Desulforamulus hydrothermalis Lam5 = DSM 18033: one gene and its partner. The protein of the gene in region 1 interacts with the protein of each later gene in a pairwise test. Links are inferred from orthologs where the notes say so. Each region holds a gene or a part of one and is shown on either strand. Other genes may lie near its edges.

Region 1 (16,550 bases):
TTGAAGCGTCATAAGCCGGCAAACCATATTCCCGGATATACCTGGCCCGCCGCTGGTCAGGCAGTTCCGGCAGTGATTCCCTGATAAATTCTATCCATTGGCTGTCCAGGACCAGGGGCACTAAATCCGGGTCGGGAAAATAGCGGTAGTCGTGTGCCTCTTCTTTGCTGCGCAGGGAAACCGTAATCCCCCTGGCTTCATCCCAGGTGCGGGTTTCCTGAATAATCCTGCCGCCGGACTCCAGCACCCCGATTTGTCTTTCAATCTCAAAAGCCACTGCCTTTTGCAGGGCCCGGAAGGAGTTCAGGTTTTTAATTTCTGTCTTGGTGCCAAACTCCTGCCGGCCCGGCGGCCGCACCGACACGTTAACGTCGCAACGCAGGCTGCCCTCTTCCATGCGGCAGTCAGAAACACCGGTATACTGGATAACGGCCCTTAGTTTTTCTACATAGGCCCTGGCTTCCTCCGGCGAACGCATATCCGGTTCGGAAACAATTTCGATCAAAGGTACGCCGGTGCGGTTATAATCCACCAGCGAATAGGGCGTGCTGACAATACTGCCCTGGTGCACCAGCTTGCCGGCATCCTCCTCCATATGCAGGCGGGTAATGCCGATGCGCTTGGTTTGACCGTCCACTTCAATGTCTAAATAACCGTGCTGGGCAATAGGCAGGTCGTACTGGGATATCTGGTAGTTTTTAGGCAGATCCGGATAATAGTAATTCTTACGGTCAAACTTGGAAAAATTGGCAATTTGGCAGTTCAGTGCCAGGCCGGCCCTGACTGCATATTCCACCACCTTTTTGTTTAACACCGGCAGGGTGCCGGGTAAGCCAAGACAAACCGGGCAGGTATGATGATTGGGGTCGCCGCCGAACTCTGTGGTGGAATGGCAAAAAATCTTGGTGTTGGTCTTTAATTCAACGTGAACCTCGATTCCTATAACCGCTTCATAGGCTTGTGTCATGACTTACTCCCCTCCATGTTCGGCTGCAGCCTGGTAAAATCAGTGTTTTGTTCCAGGGTATAGGCCACCCGCAGCAGTGTGCCTTCGTCAAAGGCTTTACCCATCAGCTGCACACCCACCGGCAAACGGTTAACCAGCCCGCAGGGAACGGAGATGGCCGGTATGCCGGCCAGGTTGACCGGAATGGTGCAGACATCCTGCAAGTACATTTGAATCGGATCATGCACCATTTCCCCAATTTTAAAGGCCGGGGACGGCGAAGTGGGGCTTAATAAAACATCGTACTTGGCAAAAGCCCGGTCAAAGTCTTGCTTGATCAGGGTGCGCACCTTCAGGGCCTTCAAGTAATAGGCATCATAATAGCCGGCCGACAGGGAATAGGTGCCCAGCATTATGCGGCGTTTTACCTCCTCACCAAACCCCTGGCTGCGGCTGCGCATGAACATGTCCACCACATCCCGGGCATCCGGCACCCGCAACCCGTAGCGAACCCCGTCGTACCTGGCCAGGTTGGAACTGGCTTCGGCAGTGGCAATCAAGTAGTAGGCCGGCATGGCATAATCGGTATGGGGCAGGCTGGTTTCTTCCACATAGGCCCCCAGCTCGGTCAGTTTTTTAATTACCTCCCGCAGGCGCTCTTTAACCTGGGGATGAATCCCGTCCGCCATGTATTCCCGGGGTACACCAATCTTCATGCCTTTAATGTCGTTGATTAAAAACTTGGTAAAATCCGGGTGTTGCAGGTTGGCCGAAGTGCTGTCGAGGGGGTCGTGGCCGCAAATAACGTTGAGCAGGTGGGCCATATCCGTTACGTCTCTGGTAAAAGGACCGATTTGATCCAGGGAGGACGCGTAGGCCACCAGGCCGTAACGGGAAACCGCCCCGTAAGTAGGCTTCATGCCGATAACGCCGCAAAAGGAAGCGGGCTGCCGGATTGATCCCCCGGTATCCGAACCAAGGGCCACCAGCGCTTCCCCGGCTGCTACGGCAGCCGCCGAACCGCCGCTGGAACCGCCCGGCACCCGTTCCCTGTCCCAGGGGTTGTAGGTTAAATGAAAGCCGGAATTTTCGGTGGAGGAACCCATGGCAAATTCATCCATGTTGGTCTTGCCCACCAGCACCATATCCGCCGCCGCCAACCTGGCCACAGCCGTAGCTGTATAGGGCGGTATAAAGTTATAAAGCATCTTGGAAGCACAGGTGGTGCGAATACCCTCTGTACACATATTGTCCTTAACAGCCGTCGGAATGCCGGCCAAGGGACCCACCGGCTGCCCTGTGGCAATTTTTTTATCCACCTGCCGGGCTTGTGCTTCTGCTTGTTCCCGGGTAATGGTCAGAAAGGATTTAACTTTGTTTTCCACCTCTTCAATGCGCTGAAAAGCCGCTGCTGTTATTTCCACAGCAGACACTTCTTTTTTAACCAGCATTTCATGAAGCCGGTGGGCTGTTTGCTGCAATAAATCCAAAACTTTCCCTCCTCAAGACTTCTGCGAAATTCACCGGTCCAACCTCGTACCGGCAGCAGCCGCTGAACAGGCCCCCGCTCAGCAGCAAGAAAACCTATACTATCTTGGGCACTTTAAAGAAGCAGTCTTCCCGCTCCGGAGCGTTAGCCAGGGCCTTTTCCGGATCAATATGCGGGCCCACCCGGTCTTCCCGAAACACATTTTGCAAAGGCAGCACATGAGCGGTAGGAGGCACGTTGTCTGTAGCCAGCTCCTGCAGTGCTTTGGCTGCCTCAAGAATTTTATTTAACTGTCGGGTGTACAATTCTTTTTCTTCTTCATTCAGTTCTAACCGGGCCAGCAGGGCCACATGTTCCACATCTTGTTTGCTAATCAATCAGGTACACCTTCCTTTGCTAAAAACTGACATCATTATACCAAAGTTTGCTAAAACAGCGCAACTTAAGGTATTGAGCAGATTGTAAAGGCAAACTCATGGTATGCACAGTTTTGGGGCATGCTAAAATGCGATAAAAACTGTATTTAAGAAAAGGAGGCCCATCCATGCACCACAAAAAAGTCATCTCCACTGAACAAGCACCGGCTGCTATTGGTCCTTATTCGCAGGCTATTGCGGCAGGACCTTTCATCTTTACCTCCGGCCAAATTCCTATCGATCCTGTCAACGGCACCATCGTCACCGGCGACATACAGGCCCAAACCAGGCGCAGCCTGGAAAATATCAAGGCCATTTTGGCCGCAGCCGGTGCCGGTATGGATCAAGTTGTTAAAACCACTGTTTTTGTGAAAGACATGAATGACTTTGAAAAAATTAACGAAGTTTACGCCGAGTATTTTCCTTCCCCCGCTCCGGCCCGTTCTCTGGTGCAGGTGGCCCGGCTGCCCCGGGATGTGGGGGTGGAGATTGAGGTTATCGCCGCACCCGGTCATGGCCACGGGCACGGTTCAGGCGGCTGCTGCGGCTAATAAGTTCTGGTTATAATATTTAACGGTGGTTTATGATCCCTTTAGCTCCGTTTTGCGCACCGCCGGCACGCTGCCGGCTGCTGCGGCCATTGGGTACGCCGGCCTTAGTCCGGTTCAGCCGGCGCCCGCAGGATGCGGACGCCGGCCCAATGGTTCATTTCGCTTCCAGTGCTGTTAACGGTATGGCGACAAGCGGCCGGCAGGGGATTATAAACCACCGTGGCTTTATTTTTTTTCAATCTTTCTCCACACTACGGTCTAATTTAGTTTTTGTATTTCCAACACCCTTTCATAAAACGGCTCGCCAATATAAAATATCTTCACTTTGTCGCCTGATTGGAGGGAGTCGATTTCGTTGCCCTGTTTATCAACCAGCCGCCCAAAATCCCAACCCCAAAAATGATCAGGCACATATTTTTTACTGCTGCGGTTGTTTTTCTTTAAATATAACGCCCGGTTGATCCGATCCACCTCGCCGGTGATATTTTTAACCTCCGGCAGGGTTATAGATTGCACTTTATTGTCAGCGGTCAATCCTAATTTAATAAATTGGCCTGCCTTTAACTTCTTCAGAAGGTCTTTACCGGTTTTGCCTTTGGCTTTGTCATCCCTAATCTCGGCATCCCAGGCCACAGCATAGTCCACCTCTTCATTTAACATATCCTTTACTGTTATTACCACCGGTTCTCCTTCGGCATGACGTAAATAACTGGCATAAGTGTCCCGCTGCACCGGTGAAAAGCTTCTTCTTTCCAGCAACTCCAGATAGGCCAGTTTTTTCTGGCTGTCCAAAATACCCGCTACCCGGTAATTGACAACCTGTTGCAAGGGTACGGGATGCCCCTGCCAGTAGGCCGGACAGCCGGCTGCGGCCGTTATTTTTTGCGTCCCCTTGAGAGAATTAATTTGTATTTCCAGGCCGTTTTTCCCCGGGGCAACCGCCGCTACCCAGCCTTCAACCTTTCTTTTGGCATCTGTTTTCAGCCACCCCTGGTCGTAAAGCTTGGCCAGCAAGGCAGCCATTTCTCCCCGGGAAACCTGATGTTGGGGGCGAAAGGTACCATCCGGGAAACCGGACATAATGCCCTGGCTGACCACCGCCCGGACCGCCGGCAGATAAGCCGGCGGTATGGCCTGGCTGTCGGTGAAGGCAACCCCGCCGCCGTCTACGGGCGGCAAATATAGCGCACTGGCCAGGAGAACGGCCAGCTGTCCCCGGTTGACGGGGCGATCGTGGCGAAACTGCTGCAGCAGGTCAGCCGGCAGAAAATTCTGTTGCACCGCAAAATTTATGTAGTTTTGTCCCTGGGGCACCGCATAAAGGGCGCTTGCCTGTTTAGTTTGTTTTAATTTGGCTATTTGTTCCCCAAAACCGGCCGCCTGCAAAACTTTCTGAACGGCTTCCAGCAAAGTGAGCGGTTGTTGGGGACGAAACGTATGGTCAGGAAACCCCTGGTCATAACCAAGGGCTGTGACTTTTTCAATGGACTGCCTGGCCCAGTGTCCTTTAATATCTGTAAAATCGGCTGTGCTTACCTGGTTGCTGGCCGCCCAACCGGCTGCTGGCAGCAACAGCATTATCAGCAGACCGGCGGCATACCGCAGCAGTTGGAAAATACCCATAAATTACCGCTCCTTGTTAACGTCAATAAATTTTATCAGCACACCCTTGTCGGTGGCCAGTAAGACAGCTCCGTCCGGCAGCATAACGGGCGCCATTTTAATGGCATCCTTTTCATCTTTGCCGGTATCTATCATTATGCCGCCATCTTTATGTAAAGTCTGGCCGGTGGTCTTGTCAATTTCCTTTTCCCAGATTAAACGTCCGGCAGTGTTGATACAAAACAGCCGGCCATCCGAACTGCCGGCATACAACCGCCCGTTCAGGTTATCAACCGCAATCCCTGATACCAGGTTGATCAGCGGCAAGTCCCATTTAAGAGTACCGTCTGTGGCAGCGAGCGCAAATACTTTATGTTGACCGGTAAAGTACAGGGTGTTATCCGCCCCGAAGGCGGGTTTTGTTAAATCGTCTGACCTGACCGAATAAGTCCATTGTTCCTTGCCGGTGCGGCGATCCAGGCACATTATTTTGGCCGCCGTGTTTCTCTCCAGGCGGGCCGGGTTAGTTACAACGTACAAATTCCCCGCCGGCCCAAAGGACAAGTGGATGTTCTTCAGCTCCCCCAAACCCCGGTGCCACAGGCGGTTTCCCCTGGCATCCAGGGCCCGCAAGCTGTAGCCGGTGTTCTTATCCCCGCTGCAAACATAAACCGCCTCGCTGTCCCCCAGGGCAGCCACCACATTTTTTTCGTCTGAAAAACGCCACTTAAAGTTTTTCTTGGGTTCCAGGGCATACAGGCCATCCGCCACGCCCAGGTAAACCAAACCGTTGGGGCCGGCGGTCACCACGCCGCTGCTTTTGCTTCCCTTAGGTTTGGACAAAATACGGTAAAGCCAGGTAAGACTGCCGTTGGGCTTCATTTGCTGCATGCCGTCGGTACCCACCGCATAAACCGTCCCGTTGTCCACCAGCAGGGGCTCGGTTATTTTGCCGCTCAGTTCCAGCTTGCGTTCCCAAAGTTTCGACCCATTGCCCAAATCATAACAAATAATTTTATTGCCCGCCGGAACATACAACAACCCGTTAGCCGTCACTGTCACATCCGCCGACAATTTGCCAGCTTTTTGTTGCTGCCAGACAAACCGGCCATAGGGGTATACGGTATAACCGGCTTCCGCCGGCCAGGCTGACATCATTAAGTAAAAGACTGCTAACAAGAAACAAAATCTCACTTCATCACCCCTCAGACTGTTACTTCTTTAGTTGCCCGGAAATTCCTTCATTAATTAGTGATATCGTCTTTAGCCTGGCAAATCTTGAGGTAAAAGGGAGTGTAATTAAAAAGGACAAAGGCACCTTAGCGGTGCCTCCAGAGTGTCGACAAACATTGCCGGTGGTTTATGATCCCCTTTGGCTCCGGTCTACGCACCGACAGCGCTATGATTCGCTACGATCGCCATTGGGGCCGCCTCAAACGGGCCCTCCTGGCCCGGTTGTCAATGATTAATTTTCATTATGCTTCAACAACGCAATAAACTCTGCCTCATTAAGGATGGCAATGCCCAACTGCCGGGCTTTCTCGTACTTGGAGCCGGGATTTTCACCCACCACCAGATAATCAGTTTTTTTACTGACACTGCCGGCTACTTTGCCGCCCAGTTGTTCAATGGCCGCTTGGGCAGCCTGGCGTGAAAAAGCCGCCAGGGTACCGGTCACCACAAAGGTTTTGCCCGCCAGGGGCAGTTCAGCCGGGTTTGGCTGCCCTGCTTCCTGCATGTTGACGCCTGCCTCGGCCAGCCGCTCAACCAGCCGCCGGTGGTCCGGCCGGGCAAAATAATCCACCACGCTTTCAGCAATCTTAGGACCGATTTCCGGGATAACGGTTAAATCTTCGAAGGTTGCGTTCATTATAGCCGTCAGGGAGCCAAAATGCTGCGCTAAAACTTTCGCGGCCCGCTCGCCCACATGGCGAATCCCCAGGGCAAACAGCAGCCGGGCCAGCGAATTGCTTTTGCTGGCCTCAATGGCCTGCAGCAGGTTATGGGAGGAGCGGGCTCCCATACGTTCCAGCTTGATTAAATCTTCATAGCGTAAACTGTATAAATCCGCCGCATCCCGCACCAGGCCGGCTTTAATTAATTGGGTAACGATGCTTTCCCCCAGACCGGCAATATCCATGGCGCCCCGGGACACAAAATGGATGATGCCTTCCCGGGCTATGGCCGGACAATACCGGTTGGTACAACGGTGGGCAGCCTCCCCGGCTGCTCTTGTCACAGGAGCACCGCATGCCGGGCAGGTAGCGGGCATGGTAAAAACCTTTTCTTTACCGTTCCTTTGTTCAGGAAAAACTTGCACCACTTCCGGGATAATATCACCGGCCTTTTGTACCAGGGCTTTATCGCCAATCCGAATATCCTTCTGGCGAATTACATCTTCGTTATGCAAAGTTGCTTTACTGACTGTGGTGCCGGCCAGTTGAACAGGTTCTAAAACAGCTGTCGGTGTCAACACCCCGGTTCGTCCTACCCTGACGATAATGTCCTTAATGGTGCTTACCGCCTGTTCCGCCGGGAATTTATAGGCAATGGCCCAGCGGGGACTTTTCAGGGTGGCCCCCAGCCGCTGCTGCTGATCCAGAGAATTAACCTTTATCACCAGACCGTCTATGGCATAAGGCAGTTGAAACCTTTTTTCCTGCCACTTGGCACAATAATCAATAACCTGCTCGATATCCCGGCACACCCGGTAATGTTCATTAACCCGCAGTCCCAGCTGCCGCAGCCAGGTCAGGCCGGCCGCGTGGCTCGATATTTGGCGGCCCTCCAGGTGGCCGATGGCATACATATAAATGCTAAGCTGGCGGGCCGCCGTCACTGCCGGGTCCAGCTGCCGCAGGCTGCCTGCCGCAGCGTTGCGGGGATTGGCAAACAGCGGTTCCCCGGCCTCTTGGCGGGCTTCATTAAGGCGGCTGAAGGAATCCTTGGGCATATAAGCCTCGCCCCGCACTTCTAAAAAGGGTACCGCTTCCTTTAAACGAAGGGGGATGGCTTTGATGGTACGCAGGTTAGCGGTGATATCTTCGCCCTGCGCGCCGTCGCCCCGGGTAGCTCCCCGCACCAGCAGCCCGTTCTCATAGGTTAAGGAGATGGCTAACCCGTCAATTTTCAGCTCAACCACATATTCCACCGGCTCGCCGGGCAGGTTGCCGCACACCCGGCGGTCAAACTCCCGCAAATCAGCCTCACTGAAAGCGTTAGCCAGGCTTAGCATGGGCACCCGGTGGGGTACCGACTGAAATCCCTGCTGCACCTGCCCTCCCACCCGTTGGGTCGGCGAATCAGGCGTCACCAGTGACGGATATTCCGCCTCCAACCGGATCAATTCCTGCATTAACCGGTCGTATTGGTCATCCGTAATAACAGGCCGGTCCAATACATAGTATAGGTAATTGTGGTGTTCTATCTCCCGTCGCAAAGCCTCTGCTCTGGCCTTAATTTCCGGGCTAACCATAATGACTTGCCTCCTTAATTTAAATCGAAAACCGTCCCCGACCGGAACTTGCCGTTAAAAGCCGCCCCGGGCAATCAATTGCGCTGCATATTTAATAATTAAGGCGGCTGGTACAAAAAACAGCTGCGCCAGTATCGTGCCCAGCAAGCGGGTAAGAGCCAGGTAAAAGCACATTTGCTTAATATCCTGCTCCGGCCTTTCTCCCCGCAGAGCCTGGTCAGTAATGCCGGCAGCCGTAGGATCCACCACCGTGGCAAATAAAACGGTGGCAATACCGTTAATGATGCCGGATAAAAAAGCTGCCGTAGAACGAAATTCGGGATATAAGGCACCGGCATAAATGGCTGACAGCACCGCTGTGGTATATATGCCGGTAACCAGCACATTAAGCACCAGAAATTTTTTGGGAATGTTAATTTTTTGTCGAAGGGCCTGCAGAAAAAACTGCCGGTTGGGTATGCGCACAGCCTGCCTGACCTGGCTGGCCGCTTTGACCGGCGAAAACAGCAGCAACCCGATCATTTTGGGTACCGACCGCACCTGATCAAACAAATATATACCCTTGGTAAAGAAGGTAATAAAAGTGGGGATAAATAAGCCTCCCACCAGGGTACCCAAAGTCGCCCCTAAAATTACCGTCCGCACCTGCACATTCAGATGCGCCAGTTCCTGACGGTAGGCCACCGATTGCAGCAACGCCGCTCCGCTGCCTGCCGCCTCCGTGCCGCGCTGGATAGCGTGCTCAATAATTGATGAAAGTAACGGCGCCTGCAACATATTGGCGGTTTGTGCAATCAAAAATATTACATTAAAAAGTGAATAGGCGGTGGCCAGCCGCCCGGTTATTACCCCGGCGGGACGCACAGCGTAAATCAAGGTATTAATCAAGTGTATCACGGCGGTTAATACCACCACTGCCATTAAGCGGTCCATTATTTTCCTCCGCCTTTAGTGTTGCCCGTTTAAACCTTTTCTAATGGCGCATATTGAGCGATTAAGGTTTTTAAACCCTGCTCCGGGAAAGCCACGGTCAGTTCGGCATCCCCGCCTTCGCCGGACACTTTTACAATCACGCCTTCGCCCCATTTACGATGACGCACCCGGTCTCCCAGCAAAAAGGTGCCGGCTTGTGCCGCAGTTTTGGTTGCCCCGGCAGCTTGACTGCCCCAACCGGTTACAGAGTCTTGCTTGCCGGGTAAAGGTTTGGCGGCATCCGTCAGCTCACCGGGAATCTCCTCCAGGAACCGGGAGCGGGGATTCATATTGGTTCGCCCAAAAAGTGTTCTTTCCCAGCAGTGGGTTAAGTAAAGCTGTTCTTCCGCCCTGGTAATGCCCACATAAGCCAGCCGGCGCTCTTCTTCCATCTCGGACTGGTCAACCAAAGCCCGGCTGTGGGGAAAAACCCCTTCTTCCATACCGGTTAAAAAAACCACCGGGAATTCTAAACCTTTGGCACTGTGCAGGGTCATCAGCACCACCTGGTCTGCTTCCGGATCATGCCTGTCCAGGTCGGTAACCAGTGAAATATTGGCAAGAAAATCCACCAGACCGGCCGCTTCCCCTTGCTGCTGATCAAATTCCTTCGTCACTGTGAGAAATTCCTGCAAGTTTTCCAGCCGCGTCCTGGCTTCTACTGTATCCTCAGCAGTCAATTCGGCCCGGTAGCCGGTACTGTTAAGGACTTCTTCGGTTATTTCTGTCACTGAAAGGAAGGTGGCTTGTTTGGCCAGATTATCCAACAGGTCAGCCAGCAGCCGGCATTGGCTGCGTGCTTTCGCCGGCACACCCGGAATTTCCTCCACCGCGGTCAGCGCCTGCAGCAGGCTCAACCCTTGTGCCAGGGCGTAGGCGGTGATTTTCTCCAGGGAAGCAGCCCCGATGCCGCGCTTGGGAACGTTAATAATGCGCAGCAGGCTCTGGCTGTCGGCCGGGTTTACCAGCAACCTTAAATAAGCCAGTAAGTCCTTAATTTCCTTCCGGTCATAGAACCTGGCTCCCCCAAAAACAGTATAGGGAATACCCTGGCGCAGGAAAACTTCTTCAAAAACCCGGGATTGGGCATTGGTGCGATAAAGCACGGCCATCTCCCGGTAATTGCGGCGACCGCTGAAATGCAAATCTTTAATGCGGTCCGCAATAAAATAGGCCTCCAGCCGCTCGTTCTCCGCCCGGAAAACATGAATAAGGTCACCTTTTCCTTTAGCGGTCCAGAGTTTCAGTTCTTTCGCCTCGCTGTTATTTTTAATGACAGCGTTGGCAGCTTCCAAAATGTTGCCTGTGGAGCGGTAATTTTGTTCCAGTTTAACCACCCGGGCCTCCGGATAATCCCGCTCAAAGCTCAAAATATTGTTGATATCCGCCCCCCGCCACTTGTAGATAGATTGGTTGGGATCTCCCACCACACAGATATTGCGGTGTTGCGCCGCCAGCAGGGTTACCAGCACATACTGGGCATGGTTGGTATCCTGGTACTCGTCCACCAAAATATATTTAAATTTAGTCTGGTAATAGCCCAGCACATGCGGATGTTCCTTAAACAGCCGCACCGTTAGCATCAGCAAATCGTCAAAATCCACTGCATTGTTTTTATACAGCTTTTCCTGATACAAGCGGTAGACCCGCCCGGCCACTTGTTCAAAAAAGTCGTAGGCCTGACGATCATACTGTTCCGGCGTCAACAACCGGTTTTTAGCCCCTGAAATAACCCCCAGCAGACTTCGGGGCTGAAAACGCTTTTCATCAATTTGCAGTTCCTTAAGGCACTCTTTGATTAGTGTCTGCTGGTCAGCATCGTCGTAAATGGAAAAGTTGGCACCGTAGCCCAGGGCTTGAATTTCCCTTCTGAGAATACGCAGGCAAGCGCTGTGAAAGGTAGTTACCCACAAATCCCTGGCTGCCTGCGGCACTAAGGTTTCCACCCGGGTTCTCATTTCGGCCGCTGCTTTATTGGTAAAGGTGATTGCCAAAATGTTGTAAGGCGGCACCCCCTGGCTTAAAATATAGGCAATCCGGTGGGTAAGTACCCTTGTCTTACCTGAGCCGGCCCCGGCCAGCACCAGCAGGGGGCCTTCTGTATGCTGCACCGCCGCTGCCTGGGCAGGATTCAGATTCGCTGCTATGTCCATAAATTCCTCCGTTTGCTAGTGGTTATCAAAAAACACACTACATTATATCACATGGCCGGTGTTAATTAGCATAATTTTATTGCTGACCCGTCCCAGCCAAACACTAAGCAAAAGAGAATGTTCTTCAACCGGATGAACATTCTCCTCGGTACGCAGAAAAAACTTGTCCTTCCTGTTAGTTATTATTATAACACAACCGGGGTTTGCTACCGGCAGTTACCAAAAAACAGCAACAAAAAAGCAGGGGCACATGATTGCCCCTGCCCAACCCCTATTTTTTTCTGCCGGCCAGTTCCTGATAAACAGCCGCCGGCTCCACGCCCTGGTGGGCCAGCAAAACCAGCAGGTGGTAAAGCAAGTCAGCCGTTTCATAAGTTAGTTCAGCACGGCTGTTTTTGGCGCCAATAATTACCTCGGCACATTCTTCACCGACTTTTTTACAAATCTTATCAATCCCTTTTTCAAACAAATAAGTGGTGTAGGAATCAGCCGGCCGCTCGGCTTTACGGCTTAAAATTAACCGGTATAACTCATCCAGTACGGATGACCCCGCGGGCGCCTGCGGGGGCCGGTTGCCATAAACCAGGGCCGGATCAAATAGCTTGTCGCCTTCCACAACCACCATACCATCAGGCTTAACTTTATTATGAAAACAGGAACTGTAGCCCTCGTGGCAGGCCGCACCGCCTGCCTGCTCCACCAGCAGCAGCAGGGTATCGGCATCGCAGTCATAATAAAAGCCCTTCAATTTTTGCACATGCCCGGAGGTTTCTCCCTTTTTCCACAACCTTTGCCGGCTGCGGCTATAAAACCACACCTCCCCGGTAACCAGGGTTTTTTCCACTGCCTCCCGGTTCATCCAGGCCAGCATCAATACCTCTTTACCGGCTGCCTCTTGTACAATGGCGGGTATTAACCCCGCTTCGTTAAACTTGAGGGTATCTATAATAAACTTCATAATTTATATCACCAGCTTTTCTTTCATCCGAGTAATTTCTGCATCGCCGCCTTTACAAGCGAACGGGGATACCCAGTTGTTTAAGGTATTCTTTGGTTTGCCGGATGGTATAGGTGCCAAAGTGGAAGACAGAAGCGGCCAGAGCAGCATCCGCCAAGCCTTCGGTAAAACCCTGGGCGATGTGTGCCAGGGTACCGACGCCGCCGGAAGCAATGACCGGAATTTTTACCTGCCGGGCCACGGTACGGGTTAAGGCCAGATCAAAGCCTTCCTTGGTGCCATCCCGGTCCATGCTGGTGAGCAGTATTTCACCGGCACCCAGCTCCTCTGCTTTAACCGCCCAGGCCACCGCATCCAGACCGGTGGGGGTACGGCCGCCGTTGATGTAAACCTCCCAGCGATCCGGTGCCACCTGCCTGGCGTCAATAGCCACCACTATGCACTGGCTGCCGAATTTATGGGCCCCCTCGGCAATAACCCGGGGATTTTTGATGGCTGCCGTATTAACTGCAATCTTATCGGCGCCCGCCTGCAACATCAACCGCATGTCCTCCACCGTGCGGATACCGCCCCCCACCGTAAAGGGAATAAATACTTCCTCGGCGGTTCGCCGCACCACCTCCAGCATAGTGGCCCGGCCGTCGGCAGAAGCAGTAATATCCAAAAAAACCAGCTCATCGGCCCCTTCCCGATCGTAAAGAGCAGCCAGTTCCACCGGGTCACCGGCGTCCCGCAGGTTAACAAAATTCGTTCCCTTAACCACCCTGCCGTCAGTTACATCCAAACAGGGGATAATTCTTTTCATTAACATAGGCCTCTCTCCCCCCGGGCTATAGCCAGTGCTTCCGGCAATTTAACCGCCCCGGTATAAAGGGCTTTACCCAGAACAGCACCTTCCACCCCGTCAGCCTCCAGGTCTTTCAATGCTCTGATATCAGCCAGGGAAGACACGCCGCCGGAGGCAATTACCTGCAGGCCGCTGTCTTTGGCCAACCGGCCGGTGGCAGCCAGGTTGGGGCCGCTCAGCCTGCCGTCCCGCCGGATGTCGGTAAACACTATACGCTCTATGCCCAGTTCTTTAACTTCTAAGGCCAGTTCCAGGGCTGTTTTTTGCACCGTTTTGCCCCACCCTTGGATAGCAACCAGACCGTCCCGGGCATCAATCCCCACCAGTACCCGCTGCCCGTACCGGCGGCAGGCCTCTGCCACCAGGGCCGGCTGCAACACGGCCGCACTGCCCAGGATGACCCGGTTAACTCCCAGGGTAAGCAGCTCGTCAATGGTCTCTACATCCCGGATGCCGCCGCCCACCTGTACCGGCACCTGAACAGCCCGGACAATATCAGCAATAGCCTGCCGGTTGCGCGGTTGCCCGGCAAAAGCACCGTCCAGATCCACCACATGAATAAATTCAGCCCCCTGTTCCTGCCAGGTGCGGGCAATGCCGGCAGGATCATGGGAATAAACGGTGGCACTCTCCATGCGGCCTTCAATTAATCTAACACAACGGCCTTCTTTTATATCTATGGCAGGAAACAAAATCATGCCCTCACCGTCTTTCCAAAGTTTTCGAGTATGCGCAGCCCCAGGGTACTGCTCTTTTCCGGGTGGAATTGAATACCATAAACATTTTGCCGGCCCACCACCGCGGCAAAGGTAAGGCCGTAATCGGCGGAAGCAATAACCAGCCGGGGATCTGCCGGCTCAACATAATAGGAATGGACAAAGTAAAAGGCTGACCGGTCAGGAATACCCTCCATAAGCGGTGAGGCATTGGTGACACTCACCTGGTTCCAGCCCATGTGCGGCACTTTCAACTCCCCTTCGGGAAAACGCTTCACCGTACCGGGAAAGATGCCCAATCCCCGGTGATGGCCGAACTCCTCGCTGGATTCAAACAGCAGCTGCAGCCCCAGGCAAATTCCCAAAAACGGTCTGCCCGCCGCCACCACCCGGTGAATGGCCTCAACCATACCGGCAGACTGCAAATTGGCCATGGCATCCCGAAAAGCCCCCACACCGGGCAACACCACGGCCCGGGCGGCTGCAACCGCTGCCGGGTCACGGACAATTTCGGCCTGACATCCCACCCGTTGAAATGCTTTTTGGACACTGCGCAAATTTCCCATGCCGTAATCAATCACAGCAATCACTTTTACAGCACCCCCTTGGTGGAAGGTATATCAGTCAGCCGTCCATCCCTGGCCGCTGCCTGGCGCAAAGCCCGCCCCAGCGCTTTAAAAGCCGCTTCAATGATGTGGTGGGTATTGCGTCCGCTGAGCAATCTTATATGCAGGGTGATACCGCTGTTGAGAGCAAAGGCCCGCATAAATTCTTCCACCAGTTCCGTATCAAAATTGCCCACCCGGGCTGCCGGCAGCGGCAGGTCGATAGCCAAATGGCCCCGGCCGCTGATATCCGTTACTGCCAGCACCAGTGCTTCATCCATGGGTACCAGGGCATGGCCGTAGCGGTTGATACCTTGTTTATCGCCCAGTGCCTGCCGGACGGCCATGCCCAAGGTAATGCCGATGTCTTCCACCGTATGGTGATCGTCAATATGAGTATCACCGGTTGCCCGGACAGTCAGGTCCAGGGCACCGTGTTTGGCCAGCAAACTAAGCATATGTTCCAAAAAGCCAACACCGGTTTGCAGCCGGTAATCTCCTGTACCGTCCAGTGAAACAAACACTTCGATATCGGTTTCGCCGGTGCGGCGTGCCACCCGGCCCTGCCGCTGGGTCATCGACTATCCCTCCCCGCTGCCTGCAGCACTTTCGCCAGTGCCTGTAAAAACAGTTCATTTTCCTTCGGCCGGCCTACAGTTACCCGCAGAAAACCGGGCAGTTCCGGCCCTCCCAGCTTGCGGATTAAAATACCTTGCTGCAGTAATCCTTGATGAATGGTTTTGCTTTCAAAATTGGTGCGAAATAATATAAAGTTGGCTGCCGAGGGATAGGCTGTAACCCCCTCGATATTTTGCAGCCCCTGCCAGAGTATCTGCCGCTCTTGTAAAATAGCCTGAATTTGCTCCTGAAACAGTGCCGTATGCTGCAATACCAGCCGGGCCGCCGCCTGGGAAAAAGCATTTAAATTAAAGGGCTGTTTGACTTTTTTAATTTGTCTTAAAACATCCGCATGAGCCAGCAGGTAACCAACCCGCAGCCCCGCCAGGGCAAAGGCCTTAGAAAAAGTTCGCAGGATAATCAAATTCGGGTAGCGGTTTAACAAAGGCGCACAATCGGCCCCGCCAAATTCCAAATAGGCCTGATCTGCCACCACCAGGCAGTTGACCTGCTGCAGCAAGCTTTCAATTTCCTCCAGGGAAGAAGCATTGCCGGTGGGGTTATTGGGCGAGCAAAGAAAAATAACCCGGCTGTCCCGCTGTCTGGCATAACACACCAGGGCGGGCAAATCCACAGAAAAATCGCCGCGGCGGGGCACCGGTATGGGTTTGGCCCCGGCCACCAGGGAGTGAATTTTATACATGGAAAAGGTTGGATTAGTAATCAGCACCCTTCCGCCGGTGCCGAAAGTTAACAAAATATTTAATATTAATTCGTCAGAACCGTTGCCCACCATTACCTGTTCCGGCGTTACCCCGGCATAGGCCGCAATATCCCGGCGCAGTTCAACCGCTTCCCCGTCCGGATAACGGCTTAACAAATCACCGGCTGCCAGTTGCCCGATTTGGCGGGACACTTCGTCCGGAAAGGGGTAAGGGTTTTCATTGGCATCCAGCTTAATGACATCCGGAAAGACATGGGCGTCATAGGGAATTAACTTGTCCAGCCCGTCCCGCACCAGGTTAGCAAGATTAAAGGCTTCACGCAACCCGATCACTTCCTTCATTATCTATCTGTCACACCCGCCGACCTAAAAACTACACATTATCCTTAAGACGTATCCTGACAGCGTTAGCGTGGGCGGCCAGCCCCTCCGTTTCTGCCAGCCTGACAATATGCGGCCCCAGCTTGTTTAAACTTTC
Region 2 (6,588 bases), on another replicon or contig:
GCGATCTGATTTTCCCGGGGCAGGTATTAAGCCTGCCGGAAGTTAAACCTGCTGTGGCAGCTTTGCCGCCGGCCAAGTCGCCGTCAACTGCCTATACCGTAAAACCTGGCGACAGCCTGTATTTGATTGCCCAAAAATATAATACCCGGGTCGAAGCATTAATGCTTGCCAACAGTCTCAGCGGCACCTTAATTTACCCCGGCCAGCAGCTGATTCTGCCCGTTACGGCTTCCCGCAGCGCTGCCACCATGGCTGTTGAAGTGAGCCGCAGTGCCAAGCGGCCGGTTATTCCTTACACCGATGAAGATTTGGATTTGCTGGCACGTTTGGTGCAAGCGGAGGCAGGCGGCGAACCCCTGGAAGCCCAAATCGGGGTAGCTGCGGTGGTAATTAACCGGGTGCAAAGTGATCTTTTTCCGGATACCATTCAGGAAGTTATTTACGCCCCCAACCAGTTTGCACCTGTCCGCAACGGTTGGATTAACCGCCCGGCCGGCCAATCAGCCATTCAGGCAGCCACAGCCGCTTTGTATGGCAACGACCCCACCGGCGGAGCTTTATACTTCTTTGATCACTCTACACGCAACTCATTCCTGCGTTCCCTGCCGGTTTCCGCCACCTACGGCCAAATGATTTATGCCAAGCGTTAACAGGGGATGACAGCCAACTAACAGCAACCCCGTACCACTTTATGGGTGGTACGGGGTTGCTGTTTTGGCAATTTAATCTACCGGCTAAGGCCGGATGACAGTAAGGGGTTATAAAAACTTAACCGGTGTCGGCTGCACACTTTCCGGGCCTAACTGCAAATCCACCGCCAGGGGCAGGTGGTCGGAAGCGTTGGCCTGCATAGGGAAACTTGCCAACACCTGCCACGCCGGCGATATAAACACATAATCTATTCTTTCAGTGGGTTGGCCGGCCGGGTAGGTAGCCGCATCTTCCCCGCTGTCCGCAGCTGCATCCCGCAGCACAGAAGTTATCAGGCGGTACACCGGCGAGTCCGGCCGGTCGTTAAAATCTCCCACCAAAATTACCGGCCGGTTTGTGCGTGTGACAATACGCAGTATTTCCTCGGCCTGCTGTAATCTTTCTTGCTGGTTAAGCCCCAAATGGGTGCAAAAAAAACTTACCGTACCGGCGGGCAGGGCAATTTCCGTTTCTAACAAGCCCCTTTGTTCCCCCTGGCTGGGCAGCAAATATTGTCGGTAGCTGACAATTGGCCAGCCGCATAACACGGCATTGCCATACTGGGCTGCCCCCCAGGTCAAATTGGGGGCAAAGACCCAGCTTTTTCTTAGCCAACGCCCTAAAATTTTAGCCTGGTGCTGAAAAAAACTGCGCGGCATGTGCTTATCAACTTCCTGCAGCCCTATTAGCTGAGCTTTGCCGGCACCAAGCACCTGGGCCACCCGGTTTAAATCAACCCTGTGATCCAGTCCCCGGGCATGACGAATATTGTAACTGACCACCCGGATTGTTAGCAAAGCCTTTCCCTCACTTCAGCCACCTGCCGGCCGCGGCACTTTGCCTATGTTTTGCCTGACCAGCCAGGTTTGCTTGCTGATTTTATGATTATGCTATGCTGCCGGCGGCCTTGCTGCTACCTTTCCGTTGCCTGCGCATCGCCTCCGGCGTGCCGGTTGAACTGCTGGGCCCAATCATTATAGGCAGCAAGAAGTTCCATCACCTCTTGGCAAACCGCTTTTTCCGGCGCCAGCAAACGGGTAGCAAACCCCAGGCCGGATACAAAGCCGGCCAGCATACCTCTGTGAAAATCCGGTCCATGCCGGTGCTCGGCTGCTTCCTGCCTGGTTTGTCTGGCACAATCCTGCAACTCATTTATTTTTCGCTGCAGTGCAGCCAGCAAATACCTTTCTCTGTCCTCTTGCGGCATTGCCAGTAATTCCTGCCGGCTCAACACATTAACACACTCCCTTGGATGTAGTTTTTTACATCCATTATAACAGAACTTAAAAATAAAAAATTTGGGATGGTATCCCAAATTTCAGCTGATAAAGGCCACCCTGCAAGGTATTTTCGCCCCGTCCCCGGCAGCCCCTTCATACATTTTTAATTTTGCGCAAAGCGGCATACATTTTATAGGCGCAACCCGGTTTTAGCTTCTTTTCCCCATCGCCAATGCGAATAAGCTGAACCTTGCCGTTGACAATTTTAATCTTGCCAATCAGTTTAGACATATGCATCCCTCCCGGTTTAGTGAAAAAGACAACTATCTCAAAGTCGGTTATGCCCCTTTGATTTGACGCAGTGCTGCATACATCTTGTATGCACTGCCCGGTTGAAGTTTCTTTTCCCCCTCGCCAAGCCGGATTAATTGTACTTTGCCGTTCACAATTTTAATTTTGCCGATCAGTTTTGCCATAGCTGCCACCTCCTGATCTTTTGCTTGGGAAAATTATAGCAATCTCCATTTTTCGGAGCAATAGTTCTGGTCCTAATCAAAATTGTAAAATAAGTCATGTAATTCTAATACAAAATTGTTTTATTTTTATTATTTTTCTTTACTTGTACTAACCGTTAAGTGCAATTAATAAACTTTAACAAACAGGACAAGGAGGTGCAGCCATGAAAACAGACCGGCAAATCTTACAATGCCTGTTGCATGGTTTTTCCTGGTCTAAACTAAAGAAGACGGTTTTTCTCGAAAAAAAGAGTGGCTATGAATTATCTCTGGAGCAGCAAATTGAACAAGCCAAACAAGCTTGGCTGATTGCCCTGGAGCAAATGCAGTGGGCAGATAAAGACTTGTTGGAGGCGGCCATCTTAAAAACCACCGCCTGTGAAAAGCGCTATATTGCCTTGCTGCAAAAGGCCCGGGATATGAATTATGTTGCCTGGGACCCCCGGCAAATAACCCCGGCGGCAACCAACCGATGATAGCTGCGCCGGGGCTCGGAAGCTCAAGGAATTATGTTTACTGTTCAAGATTTATTTTATCAGTTGATCCGCCTGGTAAGAGCTGCGCACATAGGGCCCGGCCGCCACTTGCTGAAAGCCCATGCTTTGCCCCATGCGGCGGTAATATGCATAGGTCTCGGGAGTTACATACTCCTGTACAGCCAGGTGCCGGTGGCTTGGTCTAAGGTACTGCCCAATAGTTAACAGGTCACAAGCCACCTTTCTTAAATCTTCCATTACACCCAGCACTTCCTCTCTGGTTTCCCCCAACCCCACCATCAGGCCGGATTTCGTTAAAATGCCGGGGTCTTGTTCTTTTACCAGCTGCAAAAGCTGCAAGGAACGCTGATAGTGGGCCTGGGGACGCACTGTCGGGTACAGCCGGGGTACGGTTTCCACATTGTGATTATAAACCTCCGGTGCGGCCTCTGCCACCTGCCGGATGGCCGCCCGGTTACCCCCGAAATCCGGGGTTAAAACTTCCACGGTTGCCCCGGGCAAGCGCTGCCGGATAGCCTGCATGGTGCGGACAAACTGGTTGGCGCCGCCGTCCGGCAGGTCGTCCCGGGTTACCGAAGTGATTACCACGTGTTTTAGCCCCAGCCGGCAGGCCGCTTCAGCCACCCGTGCCGGTTCTGCTTCATCCACCGCTGCCGGGGTTCCCTTGGTTACGGCACAAAAGCGGCAGCCCCGGGTACAGGTATCGCCGAGGATCATAAAAGTGGCTGTCCGGCGGGAAAAACACTCGGATAAATTGGGGCAGCGGGCTCCCTGGCAAACCGTATGCACAGATAAGTCTTTTAGCAACTCCCTGGTGCGGGGCAAATCTGCGGTGTAGATTACTTTCCGCCGCATCCAGTCAGGAAATTGACCTGCCATGGCAATCCCTCCCTTAAATGTGAATAGCCCGGCCATGCACCGCTTCCGCAGCTTCTAAAAAAGATTCTGCCAGGGTAGGATGGGCATGGATGACCCGGCTGATTTGCCCTACGGTAGCCCCCAGTTCCATGGCCAGGGCCGCTTCGGCAATTAAATCAGTGGCATGGGGCCCTATGATATGTACTCCCAGCACCTTGTCTGTGGCCGGATCGGCCAGTATTTTCACAAAGCCGTCGGTTTCGCCCATGGCGGCTGCTTTGCCGGAGGCCATAAAGGGAAACTTGCCCACCTTAGGCTTGATACCCTTTTCTTCACACTGCTGAACGGTCAGCCCCACGCCGGCCACTTCCGGGGCAGTAAATATACAGTTAGGCACCAGGTCATACTTCATGGCCCGCGGCTGTCCCAGGATGTTGTCCACCGCCACCAGAGCCTGGGCAGACGCCAGGTGAGCCAACTGGGCTTTGCCCGTAATGTCACCGACGGCGTAAATGCCCGGCACCTCGGTAGCAAGGTATTCGTTCACCGGCACCTCGCCCCGCTGCCCCAGCCGGACACCGGCTTCTTCCAACCCCAGGCCTTCCGTATTCATTACCCGCCCTACCGAAATAAGAATTTTATCTGCCTGAAGCGTTTCCCCGCCTTCCAACAAGGCGGTTACAAGATTGCCCGACTTTTCCACCCCGGTAATCTTTACCCCGGTTTTTATGTTGATGCCCCGGCGTTTCAGCAGGGTTTGCAACAGGCGTGCCACATCCCGGTCAGCCATGGGCAGGATACCGGGCATGGCCTCGGCAATGGTAACCTGGCTGCCCATTTCGGCAAAAATGCAGGCAAACTCGCAGCCCACCACTCCGCCGCCAATTATTAACAAGCTGGGCGGCACTGTTTGCCAGGCCAGGGCTTCATTGGATGTCACTACCCGGTGGCCGTCGTAGCCTAAAGTTTCTAAAATTGCCGGCCGGGTGCCGGTGGCTAAAATAATATTTTCTGCCACCAGTTCCATGGTTCCCCCCTCCGGCAAATAAACCGCCACTTTGCCGGGGCCGGCCAGTTTGGCGGTGCCTCGCAGGCAGTCGACCTTATTTTTTTTTAATAAGTATTGCACGCCGGCCACCAGTTTTTTGACCACCGCATCCTTGCGCTCCACCAGCTTGGCGTAATTAACGGTTACCTCACCCAGCCGGATACCGAACTCCGCTGCCCGGCGGATTTTATGCAGGGTTGCCGCTCCCTCGACCAGTGCTTTGGTGGGAATGCAGCCCCGGTTAAGGCAGGTGCCGCCCACCTCATCCTGTTCCACCAGGGCCACTTTGGCGCCCATTTGAGCAGCCCGGATGGCCGCCACATAACCACCCGGCCCGCCGCCAATAACTACCACCCGGTAAGTCAAAAAATTACCTCCTTTTTGAAAATTTAAGCTCTGCATTACCAGTAAAACTTAATATAACTTTGCTTTTGTACTTCGACTTGCCGGACCGAAAACCTGCTGCCGCCCACCACAAAAACGCCCCCTTAAAGGGGGGCATCAAACTGTCGGCAAAGGATGTAAAGCAAAGTAAGGCGGTTTTATGATCCCCTGTCGGCGACTTGTCGAAGCACCGGTCACAGCACTTGATGAGCGAAAGGAGCCCTTGGGGTGGCGCCCACAGGACGTGGGCGCCAGCCGAACCGGGCCAGGATGGCCCGTTTGAGGCGACCCCAGGGGCCACCGGAGCGAATCATAGTGCTGTCGGTGCGTAGACCGGAGCCAAAGGGGATCATAAACCACCGGTAATGTTTGTGGACACTCTGACGCCCCCTTAAAAAGGGGGCGTGCATAATGCTATGGCAAGTTAGTATAACCCATTAAGTAACGGTCGCACTCGCGGGCTGCCCCGCGTCCTTCGTTAATAGCCCAGATCACCAGGCTTTGGCCCCGGCGCATATCCCCGGCGGCAAACACCCCCGGCAAGTTGGTGGCAAACTTGCCATAGGCCGCCTTGATGTTGCCGGCTCGGTCACGTTCCAGTCCCAGTTGGTCCGGCAGAGTATCTTCCGGGCCGCTAAAGCCCATGGCTAAAAGTACCAGCCGGGCCGGCCAGACTTTTTCGGTACCGGCAATTTCCCTGGGGGCAAAGCGCCCTTGATCGTCTTTTATCCATTCAATGTTGACGGTGTGCACTTCTTTAACCTGCCCCTGCGCATCGCCCACCAACCGCTTGGTCATGACACAATACCGGCGCGGGTCGGCGCCGTACAGGGCTGCTGCCTCCTGCTGGCCGTAATCCACTTTGTGCACCCTGGGATACTGGGGCCAGGGGTTGTGGGGTGCCCTCTGCAAGGGCAGTTGAGGCATAATTTCCAGTTGGACAACACTGCGGCAACCGTGGCGAATGGCGGTGCCCACACAGTCTGTACCGGTATCGCCGCCCCCAATAATTACCACATCTTTGCCGGCGGCGGAAATAAAGCGGCCGTCCCGGTGGTTAGCATCCAGCAGGCTTTTGGTATTGGCGCTGAGGAATTCCACCGCAAAGTGAACCCCTTTTAGGTTGCGTCCTTCTACCGCCAGGTCACGGGGTTTGGTTGCTCCGCCGCAAAGCACCACTGCATCAAATTCCTGCCGCAGCTGATCAGCAGATACGTCTTTGCCCACTTCGGTATCGGTAATGAAAGTAATACCTTCCGCCGCCAGTAAATCAACCCTTCTCTGCACAATCTTTTTGTCCAATTTCATATTGGGTATGCCGTACATTAAAAGCCCGCCAATACGGTCTGCCCGTTCAAACACCGTTACCCAGTGGC

Evidence for each region.
Region 2: the proteins of pcrA (region 1) and lpdA interact in binary tests that used the Escherichia coli proteins (3 or more experiments, as listed by UniProt). The link is inferred for Desulforamulus hydrothermalis Lam5 = DSM 18033 from one-to-one orthologs.

The regions. Positions count from the first base shown.
Region 1 is NZ_CAOS01000014.1:20,897-37,446, reverse strand. Bases 9,024-11,935 are described here. They hold pcrA (DNA helicase PcrA), read right to left. Parts: upstream 11,605-11,935; coding sequence 9,442-11,604; downstream 9,024-9,441. Other genes in these bases: hisIE (bifunctional phosphoribosyl-AMP cyclohydrolase/phosphoribosyl-ATP diphosphatase HisIE), read right to left, coding at 11,876-11,935; DESHY_RS12085 (lipid II flippase Amj family protein), read right to left, coding at 9,024-9,412. Outside these bases: Asp-tRNA(Asn)/Glu-tRNA(Gln) amidotransferase subunit GatB, read right to left, coding at 1-967; Asp-tRNA(Asn)/Glu-tRNA(Gln) amidotransferase subunit GatA, read right to left, coding at 964-2,436; Asp-tRNA(Asn)/Glu-tRNA(Gln) amidotransferase subunit GatC, read right to left, coding at 2,531-2,812; DESHY_RS12105 (RidA family protein), read left to right, coding at 2,980-3,402; DESHY_RS14775 (hypothetical protein), read right to left, coding at 3,507-3,641; DESHY_RS12100 (S-layer homology domain-containing protein), read right to left, coding at 3,661-5,025; DESHY_RS12095 (PQQ-like beta-propeller repeat protein), read right to left, coding at 5,029-6,198; DESHY_RS14770 (hypothetical protein), read left to right, coding at 6,367-6,501; NAD-dependent DNA ligase LigA, read right to left, coding at 6,470-8,479; more of DESHY_RS12085, read right to left, coding at 8,534-9,023; more of hisIE, read right to left, coding at 11,936-12,562; imidazole glycerol phosphate synthase subunit HisF, read right to left, coding at 12,615-13,373; hisA (1-(5-phosphoribosyl)-5-[(5-phosphoribosylamino)methylideneamino]imidazole-4-carboxamide isomerase), read right to left, coding at 13,367-14,107; imidazole glycerol phosphate synthase subunit HisH, read right to left, coding at 14,104-14,715; imidazoleglycerol-phosphate dehydratase HisB, read right to left, coding at 14,718-15,308; hisC (histidinol-phosphate transaminase), read right to left, coding at 15,305-16,414; hisD (histidinol dehydrogenase), read right to left, coding at 16,446-16,550. UniProt on the Escherichia coli protein: A helicase with DNA-dependent ATPase activity. Unwinds DNA duplexes with 3'-5' polarity. Translocates on single-stranded DNA with 3'-5' polarity. Initiates unwinding more efficiently from a nicked substrate than double-stranded DNA.
Region 2 is NZ_CAOS01000008.1:134,562-141,149, forward strand. Bases 3,005-5,925 are described here. They hold lpdA (dihydrolipoyl dehydrogenase), read right to left. Parts: upstream 5,195-5,925; coding sequence 3,815-5,194; downstream 3,005-3,814. Other genes in these bases: lipA (lipoyl synthase), read right to left, coding at 3,005-3,801; DESHY_RS14225 (hypothetical protein), read right to left, coding at 5,407-5,565; DESHY_RS05915 (glutamate synthase subunit beta), read right to left, coding at 5,627-5,925. Also shown: DESHY_RS05885 (cell wall hydrolase), read left to right, coding at 1-650; DESHY_RS05890 (endonuclease/exonuclease/phosphatase family protein), read right to left, coding at 759-1,487; DESHY_RS05895 (hypothetical protein), read right to left, coding at 1,604-1,924; DESHY_RS14215 (hypothetical protein), read right to left, coding at 2,064-2,201; DESHY_RS14220 (hypothetical protein), read right to left, coding at 2,249-2,386; DESHY_RS05900 (hypothetical protein), read left to right, coding at 2,590-2,901; more of lipA, read right to left, coding at 2,953-3,004; more of DESHY_RS05915, read right to left, coding at 5,926-6,588. UniProt on the Escherichia coli protein: Lipoamide dehydrogenase is a component of the glycine cleavage system as well as of the alpha-ketoacid dehydrogenase complexes.